One region of the Glutamicibacter sp. BS14 genome, then DNA from elsewhere that is predicted to be linked to it. Evidence: riboswitches for the same ligand, from Rfam matches in the RefSeq annotation. Region 1 holds a riboswitch; each other region holds the start of a gene.
The links. Region 1 has a riboswitch for S-adenosylmethionine ahead of AC1Z36_RS01285 (acyl-CoA dehydrogenase family protein). Riboswitches for the same ligand answer to the same signal wherever they lie in the genome.

Region 2: linked by a shared signal. The riboswitch ahead of AC1Z36_RS17115 (O-acetylhomoserine aminocarboxypropyltransferase/cysteine synthase family protein) and the one ahead of AC1Z36_RS01285 (acyl-CoA dehydrogenase family protein) in region 1 are both predicted to bind S-adenosylmethionine.
Region 3: linked by a shared signal. The riboswitch ahead of AC1Z36_RS05850 (OsmC family protein) and the one ahead of AC1Z36_RS01285 (acyl-CoA dehydrogenase family protein) in region 1 are both predicted to bind S-adenosylmethionine.
Region 4: linked by a shared signal. The riboswitch ahead of AC1Z36_RS03580 (substrate-binding domain-containing protein) and the one ahead of AC1Z36_RS01285 (acyl-CoA dehydrogenase family protein) in region 1 are both predicted to bind S-adenosylmethionine.

Annotation. Positions count from the first base shown of each region.
Region 1 covers NZ_CM167801.1:269,481-275,181, reverse strand. The annotation lists gene AC1Z36_RS01295 (aliphatic sulfonate ABC transporter substrate-binding protein) at 1-371, opposite strand, end outside; gene AC1Z36_RS01290 (ABC transporter ATP-binding protein) at 457-1,278, opposite strand; SAM riboswitch class I at 1,284-1,385, opposite strand; SAM riboswitch class I at 1,653-1,744, shown strand; gene AC1Z36_RS01285 (acyl-CoA dehydrogenase family protein) at 1,760-3,091, shown strand; gene AC1Z36_RS01280 (LLM class flavin-dependent oxidoreductase) at 3,149-4,552, shown strand; gene ggt (gamma-glutamyltransferase) at 4,636-5,701, opposite strand, start outside.
Region 2 covers NZ_CM167801.1:3,636,926-3,642,626, reverse strand. The annotation lists gene AC1Z36_RS17130 (methionine synthase) at 1-508, opposite strand, end outside; gene AC1Z36_RS17125 (DUF1852 domain-containing protein) at 527-1,519, opposite strand; gene AC1Z36_RS17120 (LysR family transcriptional regulator) at 1,642-2,583, shown strand; SAM riboswitch class I at 2,812-2,902, shown strand; gene AC1Z36_RS17115 (O-acetylhomoserine aminocarboxypropyltransferase/cysteine synthase family protein) at 2,987-4,300, shown strand; gene AC1Z36_RS17110 (cystathionine gamma-synthase) at 4,297-5,517, shown strand; gene AC1Z36_RS17105 (AraC family transcriptional regulator) at 5,589-5,701, shown strand, end outside.
Region 3 covers NZ_CM167801.1:1,226,429-1,232,129, reverse strand. The annotation lists gene AC1Z36_RS05855 (DEAD/DEAH box helicase) at 1-1,942, opposite strand, end outside; SAM riboswitch class IV at 2,083-2,204, shown strand; gene AC1Z36_RS05850 (OsmC family protein) at 2,236-2,787, shown strand; gene AC1Z36_RS05845 (L-idonate 5-dehydrogenase) at 2,864-3,919, opposite strand; gene AC1Z36_RS05840 (SDR family oxidoreductase) at 3,909-4,679, opposite strand; gene AC1Z36_RS05835 (FadR/GntR family transcriptional regulator) at 4,853-5,560, opposite strand; gene AC1Z36_RS05830 (L-lactate permease) at 5,585-5,701, opposite strand, start outside.
Region 4 covers NZ_CM167801.1:751,958-757,658, reverse strand. The annotation lists gene AC1Z36_RS03590 (ABC transporter permease) at 1-608, opposite strand, end outside; gene AC1Z36_RS03585 (sugar ABC transporter ATP-binding protein) at 605-2,143, opposite strand; gene AC1Z36_RS03580 (substrate-binding domain-containing protein) at 2,127-3,167, opposite strand; SAM riboswitch class I at 3,235-3,324, opposite strand; gene AC1Z36_RS03575 (SdpI family protein) at 3,599-3,973, shown strand; gene AC1Z36_RS03570 (GntP family permease) at 4,049-5,410, opposite strand.

The sequences.
Region 1 (5,701 bases):
GCCCATTCCGGCTGCGAATACAGTGCGATGGTCTTGATGGGTGCACCGTTCGAACGGTTCAGGAGCGCAGCGGAACCGGCTGTGGAACCAACATCGATTGCGTCGGCGCGAAGGGCTTCATTGGCCTTGTTGGAACCAGCGGACTGGATCCATTCGACATTTACGCCCTGCTCCTTGGCGGCTGCTTCCAACCATCCCTTTTCCTTGAGTACCAGGCTCAGCGGGTTGTAAGTGGCAAAGTCGATGGACAGGGTCTGACCATCCGAGGAGGCTGTAGCGTTTTCGCCAGCACAGCCGGTCAGGGCAACTGCGCCAACGATCAAGGCGGCGGCGGACAATGCAGTGCGGCGGGTGAGACGGTTCAAAAGCATGGAGAATCCTAGAATTGTGCGTGCAAGCGGTGTAGGTGAAAAGGCAAAGGGGACGAATGGTTCGGGACCCACGGCGTGGCCGGGACTAATGGTTGGTTGGGTCGACGCCGAGCAGGCGCAATAGGTGCAGGCGATCTGCAACGAACTTTTCATCGGTATGCCGGCGTGGATGCACAGCTGAGATGGACAGATCCTCGATGACGCCCGCTGCACTATGCCCAGCGCCTCGCCCCAGAACAATCACGCGGTCAGCCAAAGTCAACGCCTCGTCCACATCATGGGTCACCATGAGAACAGTGGTGGGGAACGATGCGTGAATCGAGAGCAGCAGATCCTGCATCTTCAAGCGTGTCAGCGCATCGAGGGCGCCGAAGGGTTCATCAAGAAGCAATACACCCGGGCGCCGAGCCAGCGCGCGAGCCAGCGAAACCCGTTGCGCCATGCCTCCGGAGATCTCGCGTGGGCGCAAGCTGGCTGCATGGCTCAGACCGGTCAGCTCGATCAACTCATCGATCAGCGAGTTGCCGGCGCGCTTATCGGTTTCCGGTGCCAGGCCCAGTGCAATGTTCTGGCGAACCGAGCGCCATGGCAGCAGCCGGGGCTCCTGGAAGGCAACGGCGCATAACTCGTTGATGCCGGTGACCTCGCGGGTGCCGGTGCGGATGGTGCCGGTGGTGGGGTGGTCCAAGCCCGATACTGAACGCAGCAGCGTGGATTTTCCGCAACCGCTGGCTCCAAGAATGGCCACGACTTGACCTGCTGGAATTTGCAGGTTGATATCGGTCAGAACGGTGCGGCTTTCCATCTTGGTGGTGAAGGTTCGCGACACGTTGCTGAACTGCACGTCCAGGGCGCTTGAAGCTGAGGCAACGGGAGCTGCCTCGGGCGCTGCAAAGGAAAGAGTCATGTTCATCTCCATCGTTCCTGGCGGTAGCACCGGCCTGCAGAGCAAAACTCCAAAGGTGGTTGCTGCGGCGTCGTGGAGCCAGATCTCTCGGCCGCTCGGGATGGTTACGTGTCCATTACAACGAGTCGAACGATTTGAACGCAAATCTTGCGTAATATGAAAAAATCTTCGACAACTACGTCACATTGCCCAGAAATTTCGTTATTTATTTTATTGCAGGCCGGTTTGCTCGACATTAAGCAAAACTTTGCAACTCATCTTCGGCAGGACGCGGATTAGGCTGTGAAATTTGAAGATGGGCACTGCCGGCACTGGGACGAAATGTGACTTCGCGGGTTGGAAACGCCGGTTTATTACCGTTACAAATGAATTACGACCCATCCAGAGCGGCTGAGAGATCTGGCTCCACGACGCCGCAGCAACCACCCCAATAGCGGGACGGTGCTACCGCCAGGACCGATGGAAAGAATTGAGAACCCTGATGCCTATTGGTGAATCGCACAATGCCCTCGGACTGGACTTCAACCAGCTCAGTGACCCTTCGCAGGCCACCGCAATGGACCTGGACAAGTTTGAAGAACAGCTGCCGACCAGGCAATTGCTGAAAATCACCCCCGGACCAAGTGCGGATGAGCAATACGACCGGCTGGCCGAAATTTTCCGTCCCGTTTTTGCGCAGATCGCCGCGACAGCCAAGGACCGCGACTTGAACCGCGTGCTTCCTTTCGAGCAGGTAGGCCTGCTGAATCGCGAGCGTTTCGGTGCGCTGCGCCTTTCCGTTGCCGACGGGGGCTACGGCGCACGGCTGGTGGATGTCTTCCGTCTGCTCATCGAGCTGTCCGAGGCGGACTCCCACGTAGGCCAGCTGTGGCGTGCGCATATCGCATTCGTCGAGAACGTCTTGGCACTGGAGGACGAAGAGCTGCGCAAGAAGTGGGTCGCTCGCATCGCTGCTGGGCAGATTATCGGCAACGCCTACACCGAACGCGGTGGCAACGCCCTGGGCACCTTGAACACCAAGGCCAGCACCGTGGACGGGCGCTGGGTGATCGACGGTGAAAAGTACTACTGCACCGGCACCATTTTTGCCGACTGGACCACCGTTGCCGTGGCCCACCCGGAGCTCGCCGGCCGCCAGATCGCCGTGGTCTCCACCCAGCGCAGCGGCGTCAAGATCCTCGACGACTGGGATGGGTTCGGCCAGGGCCTCACCGGAACCGGCACCACCGAATTCCACCAGGTCCCGGTGGATTGCTTCATGCCGCAGCAGACCAATGACTCCGAAGCGGCGATCTTCCAGCTGGTTCTCATGGCCGTGCAGGCGGGCATCGCCCGCGCCGCATTGAACGACCTGCGTCACGCGGTGCAGGCGCGCACCCGCATCTTCACCACCGGAACCGGGGTGCCGGTATACCAGGAACCCCAGGTCCTCCAGCTGGTGGGCGAAGTTTCCGCGGAGTCCTTCGCTGCCGACTCCGTGGTGATCGGCGCGGTACTCGAAGTCGAGGCGGCCCTGGGCGATCCGGGACTGAACGACGAGGAACGCTACGCCGTATGCGAGCTGGCCGCCAACCGCGCGCAAACCGTGGTGCAGCCACTGGCCATCGGCGTGACCAGCAAGCTCTTCGACGGACTGGGAGCCTCGTCCACCAGAAGCGGCTGCAACCTGGACCGGCACTGGCGCAATGCGCGCACCATCGCCACCCATAACCCGGCGATCTACAAGGCGCGCATCGTCGGGGACTACGAGATCAACGGGGTCCAGCCGCAGCGGCTGTCCGTCACCGGCGAAGATTCAACCCAGCGGGCTTGAGGGCCTGCGACGCAAACCAGCAACTTTCCACGATTACCGACCTATGGGGGCAAAGCCATGAGCGAGAACAAGCGCGAGATCCTATTCAACGCATTCGACATGAACTGCGTGGTGCACCAGTCGCCGGGCCTGTGGCGCCATCCGCAGGACAAGGCCTCGACCTACAACACCCTGGGCTACTGGACGCACCTGGCCAAGGTGCTGGAAAAGGGGAAGTTCGACGGACTGTTCCTCGCCGACGTGCTGGGCACCTACGACGTGTACAAGGGCACCAACGTCACCCCGCTGGGCTCCGGCGCCCAGGCACCGGTCAACGACCCGATGATGCTGGTTTCCGCCATGGCCGCCGTGACCGAGAACCTCGGCTTCGGCGTCACCGCGGGCACCGCCTATGAGCACCCGTACGCTTTCGCCCGCCGCCTGGCCACCCTGGACCACCTGACCAACGGCCGCGTGGGCTGGAATGTCGTCACCGGCTACCTTCCCTCGGCCGCCCGCAATATGGGCCAGGAAGACCAGATGGAGCACGACGAGCGCTACAACCACGCCGATGAGTACCTCGAGGTGGTCTACAAGCTGCTCGAAGGCTCGTGGGAAGACGACGCGGTGCAGAATGACAAGGCCACCGGCGTCTACACCGACCCGGCCAAGGTGCACCCGATCGAGCACGAAGGCAAGTACTTCAAGGTTCCGGGCATCGCCATCACCGAGCCGTCCACCCAGCGCACCCCGGTGATCTACCAGGCCGGCGCCTCCAAGCGCGGCACCGAGTTCGCCGCGTCGAACGCCGAAGCGATCTTCGTCAATTGCCCCACCCGCGACCTGCTGAAGGAAGCGGTCAGCAAGATCCGTGACGCTGCCGAGGCCGCCGGGCGTGGCCGCTACGACATCAAGGTCTTCGCCATGCAGACCATCATTACCGCCGAAACCACCGAACTGGCCCAGGCGAAGTTCCAGGACTACAGCTCCTACGTGGATATCGAGGGGTCGCTGGCACTGCTGTCCGGCTGGACCGGCATCGACATGTCCGTCTACGGCCCCGACGATGTCATCGGCGACGACGTGAAGTCCAACGCCATCCAGTCCTCGGTGGAAACCTTCAAGAAGGCCAGCGGCGATACCGGCAAGCCGTGGACCATCCGCCAGCTGGCCGAATGGATCGGCGTGGGCGGATTCGGCCCGGTCTCCGTTGGTTCCGGCGCCGAGGTAGCCGAGAAGCTTATCGACTGGGTGGAGTACACCGACGTGGACGGCTTCAACCTCGCCTATGCTGTCACTCCGGGCACCTTCGAGGACATCGTCGAGTACGTGGTTCCCGAGCTGCAGGCGCGCGGGGTCTACAAGACCGAATACACCGAGGGCTCGCTGCGCCACAAGATGTTCGGCGCCGGCGACCGCGTGAAGGACACCCACCGCGCAGCCCGGTACAAGATCTCCAACCGGATGGCCGCGCAGGCCTAGGCGCATCGCCTGCTAGCGCAGCAGACAGCGGCCCCCCGGCACCTTCGAATGAAGTTGCCGGGGGCCGCCGTCTGCCTGCGGACCTATTCGGTTGGCTGCAGCACCATGGCTGAACCGCCGCCGCGCCTCGTGGGCTCGGCCGCTGCGGTGAGCGTGCCATCGGCAGCGATTTCCACCGCTTCAACCGCTCCGATTTCCGCCTGCGGAGTGAAGGAATCGCCAGCTGGCGTGAGCTTGTGGCCGAAGGCTTCGAGCGCGGAACCGTGGGCTTCGATAAACTCCGGTTCCGCGGTGACAGCGGCCGTATTGCGCTGGGAAGCACGCGGAGCGGCGATGGCTTCGCTGATGCTCATGCCCAGGTCGATGCGGTTCACCAGGGTCTGCAGAACCGTGGTGATGATGGTTGAACCGCCGGGGGAACCGATGGCCAGCACCGGATCGCCGTCCTGCAAGACAATGGTTGGAGCCATCGAGGAACGTGGGCGCTTGCCAGGTTCAATGCGGTTCGGATCCTGCGGGTCGTACACCGTGGAGAAATCGGTCAGCTCGTTGTTCAGCAAGAATCCGCGATCGGGAACCACCATGCCCGAGCCACCGGTCTGTTCGATGGTCAAAGTGTAGGAAACGGCATTGCCCCAACGATCCACGACCGACAAATGGGTGGTGGAGATGTTTTCCGTATCCTGCTCTTCTACCGGTTCGCTGGTGGCAGCGGGGCATTGGCCATCATAGTTTTCAAGGTCGCCCGGAGCGACCGGCTTCGTTGCAGCCTGCTCCGGATCAATGGCGCAAGCACGATCCGTACCGAATAATTTGTCCGTCAGCGTCTGGGTCGGGACGTTGGTGAAAGCGGGGTCGCCGACGTACTTGCCGCGATCAGCGTAGGCGAGCGCAGTTGCCTCGAAATAATGATGCAAGGCATCGGGTTCTTCCATGGCTGGCAAATCGAACTCGCCCAGAATGTTCAGCGATTCGCCGATGGTCGTTCCGCCACTGGACGAAGGAGCCATGCCGAAGACGTCATAGCCCCGGTAGTCCACCTTAGTTGGTGCCTGCTCCACCACTTCGTAGCCGGCCAGGTCGGCAGTGCCCAGCTGCCCTGCGGGAACCGGGAGGGCGGTGTCTTCGCTCTTTGGCGGAGCCTGCACC
Region 2 (5,701 bases), 430 kb from region 1:
CTTCAAGTTCGCGGGCTTCCTGGTTCAGGATGGTCGCGAATTCCCAGGCCAGTTTCTCGCGGCTGCGGTAGTGCGCATCGTACAAGGTGTCGACCATGGTCATGGGACCAGGAAGGGTCCACTTGATCTGGCGGTCGGTCAGCGTGCGCAGGAACTTCGCGTCCTCAACGAATACCGGCTTTTCGCGCTCTACTGCACCGACGACGGTGGGAACACTGGCGTCATAGCGGTTGCGAATGCGCACGGTCTCGCGCTTCTCGAAGTCGACGCCGCTCAGGTGCTCAATGAACGTGGTGACAAAGTGCTGGCGGGACTGCTCGCCATCGGAAATGATGTCGATGCCGCGCTGGTCCTGCTCGAGGACCGCAGCGCGCATGGCGTCCTGCTGGCCTTCGTGCAATTGCTCGTCTTCAAGCTTCCAAGGGGACCAAAGCTTTTCAGGTTCGGCAAGCCAAGAAGGCTTGGGCAGGCTACCGACAATTGACGTGGGGATAAGCGGAGAAGTCATAAGTTATCTTTCGGATTCTTAGGCGACAGGAGTCGGATAGGAAGAAGACCACTGATTGAGCAGTTGGCGATTCGGGATGATGAAATGCTCTTCGGTGAACTTGCCTTGGATCTTGCCCAACTGAGTTCGTTCTTCGCGGTCATAAAAAACGCGGGTGGGGGAGAAGTCCTCGGCGCCCAAACTCGGGTGATATACGGAAGGAGCAGCCGAATTGGCGTTGTAGATTTCCGGGCGGTAGATCTTCTGGAATGTTTCCATGGTGCTGATGAGGCTGATCAGCTGCAGGTTGGTGTAATCGTTGAGTAGGTCGCCGCGGAAGTAGAAAGCCAGTGGCGCTACAGCACCTGGCGGCATGAAGTAGCGGACGCTCAAGCCCATTTTCCCGAAGTACGCATCGGTCAATGAATTTTCGTCCTGCTGGTATTCCAAACCGAGCACTGGATGGCTGTTGCCGGTGCGGAAATAGGTCTTGGAAGTCGAGACGCTGATGCAGACCACCGGTAGCTGGGCAAAACGCTCACGGTAGGCCTGTGAGTTCAAAAAATGCTGGAAGAGCTGTCCGTGGAGATCACCGAAATCTTCTGGAAGCACCGGAGCTCCGCTGTCACTACACGAAGCTGGAAGCACCACGCTGAAGTCGTAATCTCGGACATAAGAAGAAAAATTATTGCCGACCATGCCCTGGGACCGAGTGCCGGTGAGTTTATCCACGATCGTGGTTTCAAGCACTTCTAAAAGAGGAAATTTCTGGTCCGTATTATCGGCAGAAAAATGCACATTTGCTGAAATGATTTCCAATTCCAAAGAATAGCGGTCGCCCTGGGGATTGTCCCAGTGAGCCAGGGAATTGAAGTGTCGGTTGATCATCGTCAGGGCATTGCGCAGGTTCTCTTCTCGGCGCTCTCCGCGTGCCAAATTGGCGAAGTTTGTCGTGGTGCGAGAATTTTCCGAAGGGGAGTAATTCTCGTCGAATCTGGTGGTGCTAATACTGAAATTTAATGCGTCTGCCATGACGGCCAATCTGTATTTGGGAGGCCTGGACAGGCCGCGGGGGAGTCGATGCGTCAATCATGCAGGGTGATTCTTGATATCGGGTAACTCGATATAACTATGGATTCATATAGACTCTGGCTATGGTTCAGGGAACGAATGGTCTGACATTGCAGCAGCTTCGCTATTTTGTGGCGGTGGCCTCCGAGGGCTCAATCTCCGCTGCCGCCGACCTGATTTACGTCGCGCAGCCCAGCATGTCGGCAGCGATGAAGGAACTCGAATCCCGGGTGGGACGCACCTTGCTGATGCGCTCAGCCAGGGGAGTGACGCTCACCGCCGAAGGCGCAGAATTCCTGGGCTACGCCCGGCAGGTGCTCGAGCAGGTGGAGCTTCTTGAGCACCGCTACCTCGGCCGCCCCGCCGCGCGGCGGCTGCTGGGCGTTTCCACCCAGCACTACTCCTTTGCGGTGGATGCGTTTGTCCGGATGGTGCAGGCCAGTGGAGCCGAGGAATACCAGTTTTCGCTCCGCGAGACGCGCACCGAAGAGATCATCGAGGACGTGCGCACCCTGCGCAGTGACATCGGGATCCTGTACCGCAACGACTTCAACCGGAAGGTCATCGACAAGCTGCTGCGCGAATCCCGGCTGGTCTTCCACCCGCTGTTCCTGGCCGAACCGCACATTTTCATCTCGCGCAGCAACTCGCTGGCCACCCGAACCCAGGTCACGCTCGAAGACCTCGAAGACCTGCCTCGGCTGACCTTCGACCAGGGCGCGAACAACTCGTTCTACTTCGCCGAGGAGGTGCTCTCCACGCGCTCCAGCCAACGCGAAATCCAGGTCTCGGACCGCGCTACGATCTTCAACCTGATGATCGGCTTGGGCGGTTACACGATCTCCACCGGCATCATCAGTGACGAGCTGGATCCCTCCATCGTCGCCATCCCGCTGGCCATCGAGGAACGCATCGAGATCGGCTGGATTGACCACGCCGCCATCCCGCTCACCGACCAGGCCCAGCGGTACCTGCAAGAAGTCCGCACCGTGGTCGCCAGCTTCGGGGTAGAAGTGCTCGGCTGAGCCGCCAGCAGCGTAACGCCTGGTCATCGAGCACCGGCACATCGTCACAAAATTCAGGAGAAACCGCTAAACCATGCGGTTTTTCTCAATTCTGCGCGTCATAAAAGGGTTCGGGCCCCCGCGTCATCATGACAAGGCGACGACATATGAAGCGTGGCGGCCTTGTATGAAGCCGGGCGCCGGATACCGCTTGCACCGTTTGCGGCGGATAGCCAACCATGGAAGAACAACCCATCAAGAGCGGCTGAGAGATCTGGCTCGGAGACGCCGCAGCAACCATCGGGAAACCGAAAGGTGCTACCGCCAGGAACGATGGAGCAGTTCCGAACGCGTTATTGCGTAGCATCGTGCCGCCGCACGATGCCAATCGGTGCACTCCCTCGCAGAGAATAGAGGAGGAGCCATGAGCCAGGAAACCGACGCGGTGCACGCAGGGTACCGCCCGAGCGGAGACTTCCGCCCGATGCTGCCGCCGCTGCACAATTCCGCAGCGTACCAATTCGCATCGCATGCAGAAGCGGTCGAGAAGTTCGCGCTGCGCCAGGCCGGCTTCACCTACTCGCGCACCGGCAACCCCACCGTTGCGATTCTCGAACAGCGCGTGGCTGCCTTGGAAGGCGGGGCCCACGCGGTGGCCACCGCCACCGGGCAGGCCGCCGTGGCCCTGTCCCTGCTGGCTCTGACCCAGGGACCCAAGCACATCGTGGCCTCCTCCTCGCTCTACGGCGGCACCGTGGACCTGTTCACCGACACCTTCGCGGACTTCGGCATCCGCATCAGCTTTGTCGACCAGGCCGATCCGTCCGCCTGGGCCGCTGCCATTGAGTCGGACACCCGGGCGTTCTTCCTGGAGTCCGTCTCCAACCCGCTGTGCACCGTGGCCGATCTGCCCGCCATTGCGGCGATCGCCCACGAGCACAACATCCCGGTGGTGGTCGATAACACCCTGGCCACCCCGCTGAATATTCGGCCGCTGGAACTCGGTGCGGACATCGTGGTGCACTCGGCCACCAAGGGGCTGGCCGGGCACGGCTCGGTGCTCGGTGGCGTCGTGGTGGACTCGGGGAAATTCGACTTCTCCGATGCCGCCCGCTGGCCACAGATCGCCGCCCCGCGGGTGCGGCTGAACAACACCTCGCTGCTTGAACGCCACGGACCGGCCGCCTACGCGATGCTGGTGCGCTCCAAGTTCCTGCACGACCTGGGCCCGACCCTCGCCCCGGCCAGCGCCCAGGGAATCCTGGCCGGCATCGAGACCCTGCCGGTGCGTGCCGCCCACGTGCAGCGCAGCGTCACCACGCTGATCGGCACTCTGGCTTCCCACCCGGGCATTGCGGCCATCCACCACCCGTCCCTGCCCGGCCACCCCAGCCACGAGCTGGCCCGGACGCTCACGCCCAAGGGCACCGGCTGCGTGCTGGCCATCGAGCTGGCCCACCCATCGCTGGTTTCCCCGGTAATCGACGGGCTCAAGCTGATTTCCCTGGCCGCGAATGTGGGGGACACCCGCACCATGGTCTCCCACCCGGCCACCATGACGCACTGCCGGCTCTCGGAGCAGCAGCTGGCCGCCGCGGGCCTGAACACCTCCACCCTGCGCCTGTCGGTGGGATTGGAAGACCCCGCCGACCTGCTCGCAGATATCACCCAATCGCTGGATCACGCACTGGCCGCAACCCAGACCACCGCCGACACCAAGGAAGTGAGTTTCGCATGAGCGGCTTCAACACCCTCGCCGTGCACGCCGGCCAGCACAAGGACCCGCACACCGGTGCGGTGATCCCGCCGATCTACCAGACCAGCACCTTCATCCAGGACGGCATCAACGTGCTGCGTGCCGGGCACGAATACTCGCGCGGCTCCAACCCGACCCGCAACGGGTTCGAATCCCAGCTCACCGCGCTGGAAGGCGGCGCCGCCGGCTTCTCCTTCGCCTCGGGGATCGCGGCCGAAGACGCGCTGCTGCGCGCAGTGCTTCAGCCGGGCGACCACATCGTGCTGGGCGCCGACGGCTACGGCGGCACCAACCGGCTGATCTCGAAGCTGCACGGCAAATGGGGGATCACCTCTTCAGCGGTAGACATCACCAACCTGGACTCGGTGCGCGCCGCGATGCGCCCGAACACCGCGCTGCTCTGGGTGGAAACCCCGTCCAACCCGCTGCTGGGCATCGCCGACCTGGCCGGCTGGGCTGCCATCGCCCGCGAACACGGCGCCCTGCTGGTGGTGGACAATACCTTCGCTACCCCATATCTGCAGCGCCCGCTGGATTTCGGCGCCCACGCGGTGGTCCATTCCACCACCAAGTACATCGGCGGGCACTCCGATGTGCTCGGCGGGGCCGTCATCGTGGCCGATCACCTGCACCGCGGGCAGAGCCTGGCCGAAGCCGTGGGCTACCAGCAGTTTGCCGGGGGCGCGGTCTCCGGTCCGCAGGATTCCTACCTGGCCGCCCGCGGGCTGAAGACCCTGGGCCTGCGCATGGAACGCCACGGGGCTACCGCCTCCACCCTGGCCCGCTGGCTCGATGACCAGCCCGAAGTCACCCGCGTCTACTACCCGGGGCTGGAACGCCACCCGGGCCACGAGCTGGCCAAGTCCCAGTCCGCGGCCGGCCGCGGCTTTGGCGGGATCCTCTCATTGCAGCTCTCCGATGAAGCCGCCGCCCGCGCCTTCGCCCAATCCATGGAGTACTTCCAGCTCTCGGTCTCCCTGGGCGGGGTGGAATCCCTGGTCTGCTATCCGCGCGAAATGACCCATGCTTCGCTGATCGGCACCCCGCTGGAAATCCCGGCCAATCTGGTCCGCCTCTCGGTGGGCATCGAGGAAGCCGACGACCTGATTGCCGATCTGGAACGCGGCCTGGCCGCGGCCCGCGCAGCGTCCAAACCGGTCGTCGCCCGGGCATGTGAAAAGACTCTGGAAAACGCCTGATCGCATCGAACCGCGATTATCGGGCGGCGTGCCCCTACCCTGAAGAATAGTAGTTGGGGAAGGGTGGAATCATGATCGGAATTCTCAATCGGCTCATCGAGCAAATCGAGGCTCAGCTACGCGCCGAGATCAACCTCGCTGACCTGCTGCGCACCGAAGGCAGCACCGAATACCATGCGCGGCG
Region 3 (5,701 bases), 960 kb from region 1:
CCAGCAGCTGGACGGTCTTGCCCAGACCCATATCGTCGGCAAGGACGCCACCGAGATCATGGGTACGCAAGAAGTTGAGCCAGGATAGGCCGTGGCCCTGATACGGGCGCAGTTCAGCGTTGAACGTTTCCGCTAGCTGGACCGGCTGCATTTCTTCACCGCTTTGCAGCGCCTTCATGGTCTGCAGCCACTGGTTGTGCTGGGCTTCGATAATGCCCAGATCCACCAGTTCTTGCCACCAGTCGATGCTCAACTTATGGATGCGGATCGTATCGCCCTGCACCGTGCCCAGCTCCCCGGCCTCTGATATCAGCTGGCGCAGCTGCGTGAAATCTGCACCATCAATCGGGATCACCGTAAGGTCATCGAGGACGAGATACTCATCTTGCTTGGTCAAGGCCTCCAGCAGCAGTGGGAACGGGACCTTGGTCTCGTCCAGGAGCACTTCCACAGACAAGTCGAACCAGTCCCCCGTGCTTTCGCCGGCTTCGACACTGACAGCGGCCGGCGCGTGGCTGATCCGGTACTTCGGCAGCCTGTTCTGCTCTTCAACGACCACATCGGGATGCTCTGCCAATAGCGGCAATGCGTAGACCAAGAAATCGATGGATTCGGAGGTGCTGAATTCCTTCGGCGGGAAGATTCCTGAAGAGGTCAGTTGCCCCAAGAAAGCCTGCGCGCCGAGCTTGTCCTGCACCGAAGCAGCAATTTCCTTTTCCACGGCATACTGGCGGGGGCCCGCGGAGGCGTACTCCCAGGAATAGCTCACGGTCAGCGGAGTTCGGATGCTCTCCAGGGACAGCTTGAGGCTGGGGCGTGCTGGAACAGGGATGCTGTAGCTGTCATCCTCGCTCTTCAACGGTGCCATCAGGCGCAATCGGTCCAGGTGCTGGCGCTCGAAAAGCTCAACTCCCTCCTGCGGGATGGATTGCGCACCGGATTCAATAAATGTGGCCAGTTCCTTCGTGACCGGTTCAGCGAACCGGGCCAAACCGATTTCCTTGGCCTTCGGCAAGGGGCTGGACGCGTAAGCCAACAAGGTCGGCGGCGTGCCTATGGGCAAGAGGTAGACGTGCTCTTCGCTCGGCCCGCGCAGCTTCCCTTCCATGCTCAGGCCATGTTCACCGCGACGCACATCCACGTGTGCCATGGCTGGTTGCTCGCTGAACTCCACCGGGGCCTTGGCCGTAGAACCACCGTTGACGATCTGCACTCCAGCTTCACGCAGGGCTTCGAACGCATCCAGCAGGTCCTGGCCTGGAAGATCCATCAAGGAGATCCACTCCTTGGGATCCCACGAATGGCGATAAGTATCTTGTTCAACGTGTTCACGCAACCGGTCCAGTTCAACGACCGCACGACGCTGCTTCTTGGAGAACCGCGCATCAAAAGCAACATTGCGCCAGCTGATCCCGGTTTGGATCCAGGGGCTCTTGGTTCCCTGGCGGGCCGGGCGTGCCTGCAAGGTCAGCGCGTCCTCGCCGCCATAACGGGGTTCGCTGACCACTTTCAGGATCAATCCCAGCGGTTCTTCGGCAGCCAGCGGCTCATCGGAAATGACTGGAAGCAGACGGTCAAGGGTACGTTCCCACTGCGGCTTGCTATTGCGTTTCCATGCGTGGGGATCCACCCCGGAGTCGGAGACGAAGAAGCCTTGGTCTTCTTCGGTGGTGACCTCGATGAGCAAGGCGGCGACATCTTCACAGGACTGAACCCCCGGATGCTTCCCGCAGAAGCTGGTGAAGCTGATATTGCCCTCGGTGATTTCCAATTGGGCCATCACCGATTCGCGCAGCACCACACCGGAGATGCGGGTAGATCCCGGTTGCATTACCCGGTTGGCGATCTGCACTTTTCCGGAATCACACAGGAATTGGCCCAGGTTGTATTCGGATTCGGTCACCAAGGTCTGGGCCGCAGAAAGTGTCAGCTGGAATTCCATACTCGCCGTTCATTGTTCGTGCAGTGGGCGCCCGAGAGCTAGATTCCATCTTAGCGAGCCGGAAAGCAAGATGCCCGGTGACGAAAAGTTACTTCTGCCCTTTACCCGCGGGCCCTGCAACCGATAGAAATTAATCACTGAATCACGAGTTCCACTCTTTGAGCCCTGGCTGAGTGGACGGCAACCCTCCTGCGTCATTGTGCGGGGTGCCCCAGGTGAAGATTCGACGCATCTTGACAGCCAAGATGCGTAAGCGATGGCGCCCCTTGCGCCAGAAAGGGGATCAATTCCCCATGACTAATGCAGCATCTGCCCCAACCGTATCCGAAGACCGCGCACAGCGCCTGCAGGAAGCAGGCAAGGGCTGGGGCGAACGAATTTCGGCTGCCCCGCAAAGTGCCCAATTGACTTTCACTGTGGAGGGCGAAGGCTTCGATTCGGTAGCCAGCAACATTGTCTCGGGCAAGCACACCTTCCAGGTCGACGAGCCAGCTGGCCTGGGCGGCAGCGACCTGGCCGCAAGCCCCGTGGAATACGCGCTCGGAGCGCTCATCTCCTGCCAGGTTGTGGTCTACCGCTTGTACGCGCAGAATCTCGGCATCCAGGTGGACGACGTGAAGATCCAGGCCAATGGCCACCTCGATGTCCGCGGACTCTTCGGCATCGACCAGACCATCCGCCCCGGCTTCTCGTCGGTGGATCTGGACATCCGGATTGCCGGACCGGAATCAGCTGAACGCTATGAAGAACTGCGCCGCGCAGTGGATGCCCACTGCCCAGTGCTGGACCTCTTCGCCAATCCGGTGCCGGTGACAACCGCGGTGAGCATCACAGAGATCAACTAGAGTTCGCTGAACTAAAAAGCACCGCGGCGGCCCCCGACTTCAGGGGCCGCCGCGGTGCACTTCTAGCTGAAGCCAACTATTGCCCCAGGAAGTTCAGCAGGACTTTGCCGGAGCGAGCCGAATCCTTGGCCGTTTCGAAGGCTTCAAGCGCATCGGCGACCGGGAACTCGTGGGTTACCGCCTCGGAAACCTGCAGTGAACCGTCGGCCAGGGCAGCAAGCACATGGTCGATTTCGTCGTTGAAGCGGAAGGAACCAACCAGTTCCAGCTCGCGGGTAATAGCCAGCGAAATGAGTGCGGGTTGTTCTCCTGAGGGCAGCAACCCGACCATGACCACTCGACCGCCGCGCACGGCACCGCGCACGGCGGAGGCCAACCCGCGGAAGTTGCCGCTGGCCTCGATCACCACGTCCGCGCCCACCTGGGCAAGAGCTTCCTGGTCATCGGCGCGCAAAGTTGAAGTGGCACCGAGTTTCCCGGCGATTTCCAACGGCTTCTCGTGCATGTCCACTGCGATGATTTCTTTGGCTCCGGCACGCTTGAGCACTGCTACAGCGAGAGCTCCGATCGGCCCAGCACCAATAACCAGCGCCTTCTTGCCGGCGACTTCACCGGCGCGCGACACCGCATGCCAAGCAACCGCAGCCGGTTCTGCCAGTGCCGCATCACGCAGTGCTAAGCCAGCAGGCAGCTCACGCAGCATGCGTGATGGCAGGTTCACTTCGCGGGCGAATGCGCCCTCGGTGTGCGGGTAGCGGGCGGCCGAGCCCAGATAGGTGCACCCCGGGGAAAGATTCGGGCGGTCGGCCGGGTAGGGTTCCCCGGTCTCGCCTGGTGTTGCCGGGTGCACGGCGACTTTGGTTCCGGCTGCCGGCCCGCTGCCGTCAGCGGCGGCCTGCATGACGGTCCCGACGATTTCATGCCCGAGAACCATTGGAGCCTTGAGGATCGATTCCCCGGCGGCGCCGTGGCTCCAGTAATGCAAGTCTGATCCGCAGATACCGCCGTAAGCGATGGCAACGCGTGCTTCATCTGCTCGCGGCGCTGCCAGCTCGATTTGTTCAATACGCAAATCATCGGCTGCATGGGCCACGACGGCCAACGTGCTGGTGGCGAGGGAATTAGACGACAACGCTCATGCCTCCGTCGATGAAAATGGTCTGCCCGTTCACGTAGTTCGATCCATCCGAGGCCAACCAGACTGCTGGTCCGGCCAGATCCTCGACAGTTCCCCAACGGGCAGCCGGGGTGCGGCCCAGAATCCAGGAATTGAATTTCTCGTCATCCACCAGATTCTGCGTCATCTCGGTGTGGATGTAGCCCGGTGCGATGCCGTTGATTTGCAGTCCCGAACCAGCCCATTCGGCGGTCATGGCGCGGGTGAGATTGCGCAGGCCTCCCTTGGCCGCACTATAGGCGGAGATGGTGGGGCGGGCCAAGTCGGTTTGCACCGAGCAGATGTTGATGATCTTGCCTTCGCCACGCTGCACCATGGAGCGTGCGACCTCTCGGCCTACCAGGAATGCGCTGGTGAGGTTCGTGTCAATCACACGCTGCCAGTCGGATACTTCCAATTCCAGCATCGGAACGCGGTGTTGGATACCGGCGTTGTTCACCAATATGCGGATGGGGCCGATGGTCTTTTCAATGGCGGCAATGTTCTCGCGCACGGCGGCATCATCGGTGACATCGAAGCAGACGCTATGGATTCTTTCGGCGCCATAGCGGGTGCCGAATTCGGCGACAGTTTCGGCCAAGCGTTGCGCATCGCGGCCGTGCAGGATGATGGTGGCTCCGGCATCGGCCAGGGCACGGGCAAGTTCGCGGCCAATACCGCGGGAGGACCCGGTCACCAGGGCCAGTCGTCCGGTCAGGTCAAAAAGTTGGCTCATGAGTTCCCTCGCATGAAGTGTCGATGGTTCATCGACGGGAACTCACCAGCGGTATGTACCGGCTGCTGTATCCGAAAAAGTAGCCCCGTCGCTTCCCCAAAAACATATCAGATATAAGAGGTGCGAGGGGCCATAAAGTCCGACTTATTTATTTGAAAACTATCCTGCCGGATCTAGCGGGTCTGCGAGTAGAACCAGTTGATGTGTTCTTCGAGCAGCTGGGCTGCGCGCTCGCGCTGCCCGGTGGCAAACGCGTGGTGGATGGCCTTGTGCTGTCGGCGCAAGACGCGCACCACCGGCTGCCAGGCCTCGTCGCTGGGCACCGATTCGGAAACATAGTCGCTGATCGAGTTGCGCAGCGATTCCATCATCGATTCCACGACCGCGTTGCCGGCCATGGAGGCCAGGAGCACGTGGAACTCCGCATCAATGCGGTGGAAGGCCTCGCGCGAGAGCTGCGCGTCGTCCATGCGCATGATCAGCACCGCGGTGCGGTCAATGACCTGCTGGGCATGGATTGGATCGCGCGGCGTCATTTGCGCTGCCCAGGTTTCCAGCAAGATGCGAGATTCGACGATCTCGCGGACGTTGATCCCCTTGGCCGCCAGATGCAGGCGCAATGCCTGCGAAATGCCAGCCGAGGGGTTGGAGATGATCACCGCTCCGGAGTTGGGCCCGGAGCCGGTTGAAGTCTTGATAATGCCCATCACATCAAGGATGCGGATGGCATCGCGGACCGAGGCCCGCGAGATCCCATGCTGCTCCGCGAGCGCACGCTCGCCGGGAAGCTGGTCTCCAACGGAGAGCTTCTCCTTGCGCAGATCCTCTTCAATTGCTTGGAGAACAATCTGGTACGCACGCGGAGCTGGGTTTACTGGCATCGGATCTATTTTAGCCGTTCACGGCTAAGGCAGCATCCAGGACAGAACCGGGGTGGACTGCAGGTAAACCAAGCAGCACAGCACCAGCAGCATGCCTACGGACCAACCGGCAACCTTCTTGAGGATCACGGACTCCTGGCC
Region 4 (5,701 bases), 480 kb from region 1:
CAGCTGGTTTTGCCATATACCCACCACACCGCTGCCCCGATGAGCGCCATAAGCCAGGCCACCAATGGGATGCCGAAGAGCACGCTGCCCCGCGCCGCTTCGAAGAAGCCACCGGTAACGGCGATCTTCAAGTTCTGGCTGAAGACCAGTTCCAGCGAAGCGGCCACCCCCATGGTGGCCAAGGTGGCCAGCAGCGGACGCAGGCCCAAGGTGACCGAGAGGCCATTGACGACGCCGATCGCGGTGGCAACGAGGACCCCGTAGAGCACCGCGACCATGCCCGGGGTTCCGGCAGCCGCGGCCAGCGCGGTCACCGTTCCGGCTAGTCCTGCCACCGCGCCGGTGGACAGGTCGATGCCTCCGTTGAGCACGTCGTCGCCGCCAGCGATGATCACAATGGCCAGCCCCACCCCGGCAATGCCGAAGACCGACGCTTGGGTCAGGATGGTGGCGATATTCGAAGCCGTCAAGAAAAATGGGGAACCGAAGGCAAAGAGCAGCAGCACCGCGGTGATGCCGGCGTAGCCGATCCAGGCCGCCAATCTCGGCTTCGTGCGGGACGCGCCAGGCGCAGGTGCTTCGTCGACCGGAACAAGGGTGGCGCTCATGCTTTGACCTCTTCGCGTGATGTTCCGGCGGTTTGGCCGCTGGATGCCAAGTGAAGAATTCTTTCCGTACTCGCCTCGCTCGACGGCAGTTCGGCGATGATCCGACCGCGATAGAGCACCAGCACTCGATCGGCCAGTCCCACTACTTCTTCCAGGTCAACGCTGACCAACAGCGCGGCGGCTCCCTGCTGGACCAACTGGGAAATCTGCGCGTAGATATGCGCACGGCTTCCCACGTCGACGCCCGAGGTGGGTTGGTCCAAGACGAGCACGTCCGATCCCTTGGCCAACCAGCGGGCCAATACCGCTTTCTGCTGGTTGCCGCCGGACAAACCCGAAGCCACGGCTTCTGGATTCGCCGGACGGATATCCAGGCGCTGCACCAGTTCGCTGGCTGTGTCCCGCTCTTTGCGCGCATTCAACAAGCCCAGCCGGCGGCCAAGCTTTCGCAGGCTGGCCGCTGCAATATTTTCGCGCACGGTGTTGCGCAGGAAGATGCCATCTGAATGCCGGTTCGACGGGACGTAGGCGCCTGCCCGGGCGGCAAAGTCCGCCGCAGATGCCACCGGCCGGCCGTGCAGCAGCGCCGAGCCGGTTTGCGCACGATTGCCGGTGGCCGCGTCGGCGAGCACCTCAATCCCCGATCCCACCAATCCGGTGACGGCCACGATTTCTCCGGGCGCCACCGAGATATTGATGCCGCTCAATGTTCCGGCCACCGAGAGGTCCACCAGTTCAAGGGCAGGCTCGCCCTGAACGGCGGGCGGCTCGCGCCTCTGGTGCGAGAACTCGTTAACCTGGTTGCCCAGCATCAAGCCGATGACATCTTCGATACTGTCACCGTCCGCGAAACTGGCGTCACCGGCATTTCTGCCGTTGCGCAGCACCGTAATCCGGTCGGTGATCTGCCGCAGTTCCTGGAGATAATGCGAGATGAAAATGATCCCTACCCCGCGGTCCCGCAGATGCCGGATCGTGCCGAAGAGCTGTTCAACTTCATCATTGGCCAACGGTGCCGTCGGCTCATCGAGAATCAGCACCTTGGGTTCGGCCAGTACGGCACGGGCAATCTGGATCAGCTGCTGCTGGGCAACGCTGAGCTCATCAACGAAGGCACCGGTGTCCAGCTCCTGGCCGGTGGTTCGCAAAATATCCGCCCGGGCTGCTGCCTGCGCGGTGCGCTCGTGGCGCCAGAGCCCACGACTCTTCGCGGTGCCCAGATACAGCTGTTCGGCGACGGTCAAGCGGCCGGCCAGATGGCGGTCCTGGTGAATCACTTCAATGCCTAGCGCTTCGGCATCGGCAGGCCGGCGAATTTGCACCGGCTGGCCGGCAAGTTCGATCTGCCCCGAGTCCAGGGTGTACAGCCCGGTGAGTATCTTGATCAGGGTGGATTTTCCAGCTCCGTTTTCGCCCACTAGGCCCAGAACCTCTCCGGCCCGAAGCTGCAGGTGCACATGGTCGAGCACGGCGACCGTGCCAAAGGACTTGTTGATGGCGGCCATGCTCAGCAGTTCCTTAGATTCCGTTGTCATGGCGCACCTGATTCACGTTGTCCTTGTCGACAAAAATCGGCTCGGCATAGCTGGTGCTCGGAACCAGATCGGTTTGCCCATCGAGGAACAGGGCGATATTAGTGGCCGAGGCAGCGGCAATCTGCTTGGTGGGCTGAGCGACGGTGAACTGGTATGAACTGTCCGGGTTCGCTATCAAATCCAGGGCCCCGGGCTCTGCGTCCACTCCATACAGCTTGATGTCGCCACCAGTGGGATCGATGGCCTGCGCGGCACCGATCAGCGGCATGTCCCAGCAGGACCAAATCGCGTCAACTTCGCCCTCGGGCAGCCTGCGCAGTTGGTCCTGGATCTGGTTTTTGGCATCCTCGATGGTGCCTTCGTATTTGTCCTGGAGTTCCGGGGTGATCTTCTCGATATTTGGGTAGTCTTCCAGCACCAGGTTCAGGCTGTTGTAGCGGATCCGGCAGGGAGTCACACCGGGGAAGCCGTTGAAGACCAGAATCTTCCCCTTGCCGTGGAGGTCTTCAGCCATGGTGCGAGCCAGCGTGGTGCCGACGTTCCAGTTGTCGCTGGTGACGTTGTTCTTCGAGTATTCGCTTTGGAAATCGATGGTGAACAGCGGGATCCCGGCGGCGTCCACCTTGGCCAAGGCAGGAGTGAGCGTTTGGGCATCGCCCAGGATCACCACGATGGCATCGGGCGACTGGGTGATCAGGTTTTCTACGTCAGAGACGTGCTTCTCGTCTTTGGCTTCGGCTTGGGTAGCGATGACCTCGCCGCCGAGCTCTTTGATGCGCTCTTGGATCTGCTGGTAGACCACGCGCGAGTAGTCGTGCAGGATATCCTTGGCCGCGATGCCGACCTTTTTGCCTTTGAGTGATGGAACGTTGTCGAGCTTATGCTCGGCTTGCGGATTACTGCTTTGCGCCACAACCGGCGCTATTTCCGGCCGTGGTTCTTTCAGCGAGCAGCCAGTCAGCAGTGTTGCTGCCGCCATCGCTGAAGCCAGAACTTTCAAGGCGTTCGGACGAGTACGAGTCATGTCGTCCCTCTCTTAGACAAATTGAACGAGGGATCCCGAACAGAAGTTCATGCTTCTAGACCCGGGAGTTCCATCGAACCTGGCGTTAGCACTACCTGCTGGTGCAGGCTTGCTGCGGCGTCTCGGAGCCAGGTCTCTCAGCCGCTCTGGATGGGTTGTGCTCCGAGTCAAGCATTACTGGCAGGCCCTCGGGAAGGGCGCTGTCATGCGGAGGAACAGCAGGACAAAATACGTCATCTTCGCGCCTTCGCCCTGCCGGAAAACGGGCAGATAAGACGTCATATGACCTTCGCATGACGCAATTGGCATGCCGGAACTGGATCTCAAGAACGTTCCCGCAGGCATCGATTGGGAACACAGCGTGGATCAGGGCACTTCCATGCGACCGCATAGAATGGCCATTCAAGATCAATCGGCAGAAGAGGCGGCAAGTGGATCCAGCAGGCGTGATTGCCTTCATGTTCGGGTTGCTGAGCATAACGCTGGTCGCAGCGTTCCTCGCCCCGATGGCACGGAACCGGAAGCTCGCTCGCAATGCGGCGATCGGCATCAAGACGCGCCACACCTTGGCCAGCGATGACGCCTGGTTCGCCGGGCATCAGCAGGCTGCGCCCCTGCTTGCCGCGGCTTCCTGGGCCGGTTGGGCGGCATTGGCCAGCGCAGCAGTTCTCTGCCTGCTGGGCCAATTCGGTTTCGCCTTCGCCGCGACCGGAACCGGCTACCTGGCCGCCATCGCGTTGCTGGTGATCTCGACTGCCACAGCGAATAAGGCCGCGCGGAGCTTCCCGGCGGCAGGCCTGGGCTAATCCAGCACTGCTTAAAGCAACGGATCGCGCCATCTGCCGATGGCGCGATCCGTTGCTTTCTTGGAAGGCGTGCTGCTAAAGCAGTACGGCTCCCAGGACCAGTACAGTCAGGAACCCCGCGGTGCCCTGGATGGCGGTAGCCACGCTCAGGGTCTTGTAGGCGGTGATCACCGGAATGCGGCTGAGCTGCGAGACGACCCAGAAGTAGGAGTCGTTGGCGTGCGAGACAACCATCGCACCGGCGCCTACTGCCAATACGGATAGCACCATGCCCAGCTCCGAACCCAAGCCCAGGGAGCCGAGCATCGGAGCGACCAGCGCGGAAGTGGTCACCATTGAGACGGTGGACGAGCCCTGTGCGGACTTCAGTGCAGCGGCGATCAGGAATGGCACAGCCAGGCCCAAGCCCAGTCCGCTGAGTGAATCCGAAAGAATCGTGGTCAGATCCGACGCGGCCAGGACCGCCCCGAAGCCGGCGCCGGCACCGGTGATCAGCAAGATCGGAGCAGCGGTGCGTACAGCTTCGTTCATCTGCTCATTGAAGACCGCCAGCTTGCTGCCACCGCTCAAAAGAAAAGTCGATGAGATCAAGCCGAAGATCAGCGCAATAACTGGCGTCCCCAGGAAGGAAAGGATTTCCAGGGCAGCGCCTTCGCCCATCGGGTGCGAGGGCAGCTTCGCAATGGATGCGGCACAGATCAGCACCAGCGGAACCAGGATCGGCATGAAGGCCAGCGCCGGGCTGGGCAATTTTCCGAAGCTTGCACGCAGCTGCTCATAGTCGAGTTCGGAGATGTCATTGTGGTCGTCGCTTGGCAACGGGGTCCATTTGGACTTGTTGAAGCGGCTGGCGTAGGCCAAGCCGGCAAGGGCCGAGATGGCCGCAACGGGCAATCCGACAGCGATGATCAAGCCCAAGTTATCGGCAATGCCGATGCTTTCGGCTGCGGCCAGCGGGCCCGGAGTTGGAGGCACCATGGTGTGGGTCGCGTACAGGCCGGTCATCAGGGCGATGGAAGTTGCCAGCCCAGAGATCCCGGTACGCAGGGTGATCGCTTTGCGCAGCGAGTTGAGCACCACGTATCCCGAGTCGCAGAAGACCGGAATGGAAACGATGTAGCCGATAATCGATAGCGTCAGGTTGGGGAACCGGGTACCCAGGACCTTGATCAGCGCATCTGCCATGGAGATCGCGGCGCCGGATTTCTCCAGGATGACACCGATCATTGTTCCGAACAGGATCACCAGTCCGATATTTCCCATGGTGCTGCCGAAAGCCGTGGTGACCGTCGAAGCCACGTCGGCCAGCGGAATCCGGTAGGCGAAGGCCGCCAGGATAGCGGCGCCAACGAGGGCGAGAAATGGGCTGATCTTCAAGCGTGCTGTGACCATCACGATGGCCACAACAAGGATCAGCAGAACTAGCAGTTCGTACACGGCGGGTTGGCTCCTTTGCCAATATCGGTAGTTCAATGCGCCCAGCCCGCAATGGCTCAACGGGTGGACCAGCCCTATCGGCAAAGCCGCTCAAGGCTTTGCCCGTTGGGCTAGATGCCACCGTGCCACCCCGGGTTTCGGGCGCAAAGATCGATCATCCTGCCAATACTAGGAAAAGTGACCCCGAATACCTATGGGCACACGACCACATTTGCCTGGGTTCGAAAGAGCCAATGTGTGCAAACATCCCACCCTTCCCAGCCCCGGCGCCAGCTCCCCTAGTTTCCAGGG